3 regions of the Citricoccus sp. NPDC055426 genome follow, and region 3 is predicted to be linked to each of the others. Evidence: riboswitches for the same ligand, from Rfam matches in the RefSeq annotation. Region 3 holds a riboswitch; each other region holds the start of a gene.

Region 1 (2,257 bases), on a different contig from region 3:
GCCCCGGCGCCTTCCAGCGCACCGTCCGGTGCCATGGCCGCGAGCGCGAGGGCGGCGTCCAGGTCCCGCCCGGCGGCGCGCACGAGTTCCTCGACGGCCGCCTGCTGCGCGGACAGCTCGCCGACGATTCCCAGCAGTTGGTCGTCATCGCGCGGGGTCAGGCCCCCGCCGGTGTTCGGTGAGCGCCGGCGCAGCCGGGTCTGGGCCACCCCGTCCCGCAGCGCGGCCCGGCCGATCCCGGCGAGCAGGGCCATCAGCGTGGACTCGTGGTGCAGCGGCACCGCCCCGTCCTCCGGGGGGACCACCAGCAGATCCTCGACGCCGGCCCCGGAGAATTCCATGGTCCCGGTCCCGGTGAGCCGCTGGCCGAAGCCGTCCCAGTCGTCCTTGACGGTGACCCGCGGCTGGCGCACGCGCACCACGGCGAGCGCGAACCCTTTGTGCCGGCGGCGGTGGGAGCGGGAGAGGCCCGGGTCCAGCCGGGCCGTGGCCAGGGCCCACGTGGAGAAGATGCTGCCGGTCGTGTAGTACTTGCTGCCGCTGATCAGCAGCTGCCCGGTCTCGTCCTGACAGACCGTGGTGCCGACGTCCCCCAGTGCCGTGCCACGACCCTCGGACAGGGCGCTCCCGGCCACCTCCCCGGCGACGATCCGCCCCAGCCAGCGCTCCCGGACGGCGGGGTCGGGCTGGGCGAGGACGTGCTGGACGAAGCTGAGGTGGCTGCGCACCAGGTGAGCGGTGTTGGCGTCCTCGGCGGCGAGGTCCATCAGCAGCCGGTAGGTGTCCTCCTGGCCGGCCCCCGCTCCCCCGGATCCCACCGGCACGGACAGTGTCCCCAGGCCCTGCGCCCGGAGCATCTCGAATGCCGCGAAGGGCAGGTGCCGGCCGGACTCCCGGGCGACCTCGCCCTGGCCCACCTCGTCGAAGGCGGGGGCGAAGCGGGCGGCGAGGGACTCGTAACTCATGGGAACTCCATCGGTCCTGGCGGTAGCACCCTGGCCCCGGTTCGGGCGGGTTGCTGCGGCGTCGTCGAGCCAGATCTCTCGGCCGCTCTGGATGGTGGTCCCCTCCATCAAGCCGGGTGGGGCGGCCTGCTGTCAAATGCCTCGGAGGCGGTGCGCCGTCCACCCCTCCTGCTCCACCCCCCCTTGCGTTTTGAGGGCAAACCCAACCGGTGCGCATTGCACTCGAAACGCCGGGGCGCCAGGGGGGCGTCATGGGGCGTCACATTCGGCCGGTTCGGAGGCCCCCGGCCGCTCGAGGGGTCCCTGCTGGCTCTGCGCGTCTGGAGATGACGTCCGGTTTCGACGCGGGCCCGGGCACCGCACACACTGGATCCCGTAACCATCCAGAGCGGCTGAGAGATCTGGCTCGACGACGCCGCAGCAACCTCCCACACCGACCGGGAAGGTGCTCACGCCAGGACCGATGGAGAGTGATGCACCATGACCACCCTGGCCGAGACGTCGACGGGGCCGCGCGCCGGGACCCCCGCGTCCCCCGCCGCAGCCGCTGGCGGAGTTTCCCCGGAGCACGGGGCCGCCCGCAGTCTCGAGGTCAGGTTCCACGGGGTGGGCCGCGCCTTCCCCGCGGCCGGCGGCGAACGGGCCGTCCTGCGGGACATCACCCTGACGGTGCGCCCCGGCGAGGTCCTGGCCATCATCGGCGCCTCGGGCTGCGGCAAGTCCACGCTGCTGCGCGCCGTGGGCGGACTGGACACCGGCAGCACGGGCGAGATCCTGCTCGGCGGTTCCCCCGCCCGCGCCTACGACTCCCGCACCGCCGTGGGGTTCCAGGAACCGCGGCTGATGCCCTGGCGGACCATCCACCAGAACGTGGCCCTCGGCCTGCCCCCGGGCACTGGCCGCACCGAGGGCCGCGAGCGGGTGGACCAGCTCCTGGAGCTGGTCGGCCTGGCGGACCACTCCCGCCACCGGCCCCGCGAGGTGTCCGGCGGCATGGCCCAGCGGACCTCACTCGCCCGAGCGCTGGCCCGCCGGCCCGGGGTCCTGCTCCTGGATGAGCCCTTCGGGGCCCTCGACGCGCTGACCCGGCTGAAGATGCAGGATCTCCTCCTGGACATCCACGCCGCCACCCCCACCACCGTCCTGCTGGTCACCCATGACGTGGACGAGGCCCTGCAGCTGGCCGACCGCATCCTGCTGCTCGGCCAGGACCCCGCCCCCGGGGCGGCGCCCGGCGCCACCGCCCGGTCCGTGGTCACCGTGCCCGGCAGCCGTCCCCGGGACCGCGGCTC
Region 2 (2,257 bases), on a different contig from region 3:
AGACCACCATGCAGACCATCTACACCGCCGAGGCCCTGGCCACCGGAGGCGGCCGCGACGGCCGCACCCAGACCGCGGACGGCACCATCAGCCTGGACCTGGCTGTCCCGCAGGAGATGGGCGGCTCCGGTGACGGCGCCAACCCCGAGCAGCTCTTCGCCGCCGGCTTCGCGGCCTGCTTCCACTCCGCCCTGCAGATGGTGGCCCGCAAGGCCAAGGCAGACCTGGGCGAGTCCAGCGTGGGTGCCCGCGTGGGCATCGGTCCCAACGACGCCGGCGGCTTCGGCCTCGAGGTCACCCTCGAGGTGGTGGTGCCGAACCTGTCGGCCGAGCAGGCCCAGGAGCTCGCCGACCAGGCCCACCAGGTGTGCCCGTATTCCAACGCCACCCGCGGCAACATCGATGTCCACGTGAACGTGGTGCAGGACTGATGCCCACGCTGTACGATTTCGCCGCCCCCACCGTGGCCGGCCAGGAGCAGCCGCTCGCCGACTACGCCGGACAGGTGGCCGTGGTGGTCAACACCGCCAGCAAGTGCGGCCTGACGCCCCAGTACGAGGGCCTGCAGGAGCTCTACGCCGAGTACCAGGACCGGGGTCTGGTGGTGCTGGGCTTCCCCTGCAACCAGTTCGCGAACCAGGAACCCGGCACGGACGCCGAGGCCAGCGAGTTCTGCCAGCTGAACTACGGGGTCGACTTCCCCATGTTCGCCAAGGTGGACGTCAACGGCTCCGGCTCCCACCCCCTATTCGGCTGGCTGCGCAAGGAGACCTCCGGGCTGCTCGGCGGGGCCATCAAGTGGAACTTCACCAAGTTCCTCATCGGCCGGGACGGGCGGGTCATCGAGCGTTTCGCGCCAGCCACCGGACCGGAGAAGATGCGCAGCGCGATCGAGGCGGCCCTGGAGGCGCCGGCGGGCTGAGGTCCTGGAGAACCTGGCAGGCCACCCTGCGTCTCACGGCGTCATCTCCGTCCCCTGCACCCGGGTGATCGGCTCAAACACCGCCAGGATGACGGACCAAGACCGCCGGCATGCCCCGGGCCCGCCCCGCCGATAGCGTCGGCGGCGAATCACGAGTGCCACACACAGCGAACCCTGGTTCCGTGGCCGGCAACCCTCCGCACGTGTGGGGTGCCCCAGGTGAGGATTCGGCCCGCAGCCCACTGGTGCGGGCAAGACGCGAGCCAAGGTAGGGAAGACAGGCCATGAGCACGTCCACACTGAGAATCGACTCCGAGGCATCCGTGGTCCACGGCCTGGACATCGGCCGCACCCGGCCGGCCATGAAGTGGGTGTGGATCCTCGGCCTGGGTGGGGTGTTCTTCGAGGCCTACGCCGGTGCGGCCCTCGCCTCCGGTCTCGATCCGCTGACCCGCGAGTTGGGCCTGAGCCCCGTCCAGGTCTCCCTGGTGACGAGCACCTACATGTTCGTGGCGATCTTCGTCTGCCCCTTCGCCGGAGGCCTGGCGGACAAGTTCGGGCGGCTGAACATCCTCCTGGCAGCCAAGGCCTTCGCCCTGGTCGCCATGGTGATCGGACTGTCCGCGGGCAGCTTTGAGATCCTCATCCTCTCCCGCGTGCTCGCCGGCGTGGCCTGGGCCATGGACTTCGGAGCGCTGCTGACCTATATCTCCGAGTTCCTGCCGGCACGGCACCAGAGCAAGCTCAACCGCTGGCAGGGCATGTGGTATGTGGCCACCACCACCAACCTGCTCTTCACCTTCGGCATCTACCACCTCGGGGTCGGCACCTCGATCTGGCGCTGGTTGCTGGGCAGCTGCGCCGTCGTCGCACTGGCGCTCCTCGTCTCCCAGCGGGCCGTGCTGGTGGAGTCCCCGCGGTGGCTGGCCTCCAAGGGCCGGTACGCCCAGGCCGCCGCCGCCCTGCAGCGGATGTACGAGTTCCCCGGCGCCGAGGTCACCGCCGCCCCGGACAGCGCGGCGACCGAGACGACCCAGCACGACGCCGGCCGGCTGGCCACGCTGTTCCGCCCGCCCTACCTGCGGCGCACCATCCTGGCCAACGTCGCCTGGGTCGCGGAAGCCTGCCAGTACTACGCAATCGGCTGGTACCTACCGATCATCGCCCTGACCCTGTTCGGAGAGAGCTTCGCGGGAGCCACGCTCGGGGCCGCGGCGTTCAACGTCCTGGGCATCGTCGGTGGTTTCGCCGCAGCCGGGCTGGCGTCCCGGTTACGCATCCGCGGTGCCGTCCAGCTCGGCTTCGCCGCCTGCGCGGTGATCCTCGTCGTCTTCG
Region 3 (2,257 bases):
CGGACGTCCCCGATGTTGGCCACGTGGTGGTGCAGGCTCAGTGCGTCCACGAACCGGGCCCCGGCCTCGCGTCCGCCGACGATCTCGAAGGACACGAACCCGGCAGGACCCTTCGGCAGATACTGCTTCGCCCGCTCGTGCCAGGGGCTGGAGGGCAGTCCGGGGAAGATGACGGACTCGGCCAGGGCGTGGCCGTCCAGGTACTCGGCCACCCGGCGGGCGTTGGAGACATGGCGCTCCATACGCAGGGACAGGGTCTCCAGGCCCAGGTTGAGCAGGAACGCGTTGAACGGGCTGATGGCGCTGCCGAAGTCCCGCAGCAGCTGCACCCGGGCCTTCAGCACGAAGGCGAGGTTGGCGCCGAGGATGCCGTCCACCCCGAGGTCGCGGGCGAAGACGAGGCCGTTGTAGGACTCGTCCGGGGAGTTGAAGCCCGGGTACCGCTCCGGCTGGGCGGCGAAGTCGAAGGTGCCGCCGTCCACGATCACCCCGGCCATGGCGGCCGCGTGGCCGCCGAGGTACTTGGTGGCCGAGTGCACCACGATGTCCGCGCCGTGCTCGATCGGGCGCAGCAGGTACGGGGTGGCCAGGGTGTTGTCCACGATCAGCGGGAGGCCGGCGGCGTGGGCGGCGTCCGCCACGGCGCGGACGCCCAGCACGTCACCGCGGGGGTTGCCCAGGGTCTCGGCGAAGAAGGCCTTGGTGTTCTCCTGCACGGCCCCCGCCCATTCCTCCAGGTTGTCCGGATCCTGCACGAACGTGGTGGTCACCCCGATCTTGGCCAGGGTGTGCTTGAAGAGGTTCTGGGTGCCGCCGTAGAGCGAGGCGGAGACCACCACGTGGTCACCGGCTCCGGCGAGGTTGAGGATGGAGAAGGTGGTGGCGGACTGGCCCGAGGCGAGCAGCAGGGCACCCACGCCGCCCTCGAGGGCGGCGATCTTGCCCTCCACGGCCTCCTGGGTGGGGTTGCCGATGCGCGTGTAGATCGGACCCAGATCCTTCAGGGCGAACCGGTCCGCGGCGACCTCGGCGGAGGGGAAGTCGAAGGAATTGGACTGGACGATCGGCAGCACGGTGGCGCCGTAGGGGTTCTCCTCGGGGATGCCGGCGTGGATCTGCCGGGTCTCGAAGCCCCAGGCGCCGGGATCGGTGGAGTCCGTGGCCGGGGTGGTGGGGGTGTCAGTCAAGTGACGGCTCCTGTCAGTCCAGGGCCACCCGCGGGTGCCAGCGGGCGTGATCCGTCAACCCGCTGCGCCGTGGTGGCCCGCGCTTGCAGATGCCGGTCGGCACCCGCCTGGTCCTCACCCGGGGCACCCCACCGCGAGCTGGAGGGTTGCCGGCCAGCAAGCCGGGGCTTGATGCTGGCACTCATGACCTGCCTCCAGTGTGCCAGATCGGTCCGGACGATTCATCCCCCGGCGCCGCAGGGGGGTCGCAGAGGGACACAGAGTCGGGACGGAGGCGAAGCGGAGGTGGAGCCGAGATGAAGGCGGGACGAAACCGCGCGGAGACCTGTGAGGTGCACCACATTTCAAGTGAGGTTAACCTAACCGGTCCGGGGTCCACAAAAGTGCGACGATATGCGCATGATGCGCTTGGATCACGTCTCGTACGCCGTTGGACCCGAAGAAGGCCTCGCCGCCACGGTGGCCCGTCTGGCCGATGCTCTCGGCATCGAGCGGGTCAAGGGTGGTGTGCACCCCCGCTTCGGCACCCGCAACGCGATCTTCCCGCTGCGCAACCGCCAGTACCTCGAGGTCGTCGAGGTCCTGGACCACCCCTCCTCGGACAAGGCACCGTTCGGACAGGCCGTCCGCGCCCGCTCCCAGATGGGCGGCGGCTGGATGGGCTGGTGCGTGGCCGTGGACGACCTCGCCCCGTTCGAGGAGCGCCTGGAGCGCCAGTCCGTGCCCGGCAACCGCAAGTTCCCGGACGGCCGCGAACTGACCTGGCGCCAGATCGGCATCAAGGGCCTCATCGCGGATCCGCAGGTGCCCTACCTGCTGCGCTGGGATGACGGCACCGAGGAGCTGCACCCCTCCCAGGCCGCCGAGCCGCAGGCCGAGCTGTCCTCGATCACCATCGCCGGCTCCCGGGACCGCGTGCGCGACTGGCTGGGGATGGACGATCCGAACGAGAAGGTCGGGGACCTCAACGTGGTCTTCGAGTCCCCCTCCGGCACCCCGGGTCTGCTCGAGGTCACCTTCGAGACCCCCCAGGGCACCGTCACGCTCTGACGGCTCCTCAGGTGCCGAAC

What was found. Region 3 has a riboswitch for S-adenosylmethionine ahead of AB0K08_RS04680 (PLP-dependent transferase). Riboswitches for the same ligand answer to the same signal wherever they lie in the genome.
Region 1: it holds a riboswitch for S-adenosylmethionine, as region 3 does, so the genes downstream of both, AB0K08_RS01400 (acyl-CoA dehydrogenase family protein) here and AB0K08_RS04680 (PLP-dependent transferase) in region 3, are expected to answer to the same signal.
Region 2: it holds a riboswitch for S-adenosylmethionine, as region 3 does, so the genes downstream of both, AB0K08_RS01930 (MFS transporter) here and AB0K08_RS04680 (PLP-dependent transferase) in region 3, are expected to answer to the same signal.

The regions. Positions count from the first base shown of each region.
Region 1 is NZ_JBFARZ010000001.1:300,142-302,398, reverse strand. It holds gene AB0K08_RS01400 (acyl-CoA dehydrogenase family protein) at 1-965, opposite strand, end outside; SAM riboswitch class I at 970-1,063, opposite strand; SAM riboswitch class I at 1,342-1,435, shown strand; gene AB0K08_RS01395 (ABC transporter ATP-binding protein) at 1,446-2,257, shown strand, end outside.
Region 2 is NZ_JBFARZ010000001.1:416,136-418,392, reverse strand. It holds gene AB0K08_RS01940 (organic hydroperoxide resistance protein) at 9-431, shown strand; gene AB0K08_RS01935 (glutathione peroxidase) at 431-922, shown strand; SAM riboswitch class IV at 1,070-1,186, shown strand; gene AB0K08_RS01930 (MFS transporter) at 1,207-2,257, shown strand, end outside.
Region 3 is NZ_JBFARZ010000002.1:179,717-181,973, forward strand. It holds gene AB0K08_RS04680 (PLP-dependent transferase) at 1-1,187, opposite strand, end outside; SAM riboswitch class IV at 1,262-1,376, opposite strand; gene AB0K08_RS04685 (VOC family protein) at 1,581-2,237, shown strand; gene AB0K08_RS04690 (CPBP family intramembrane glutamic endopeptidase) at 2,245-2,257, opposite strand, start outside.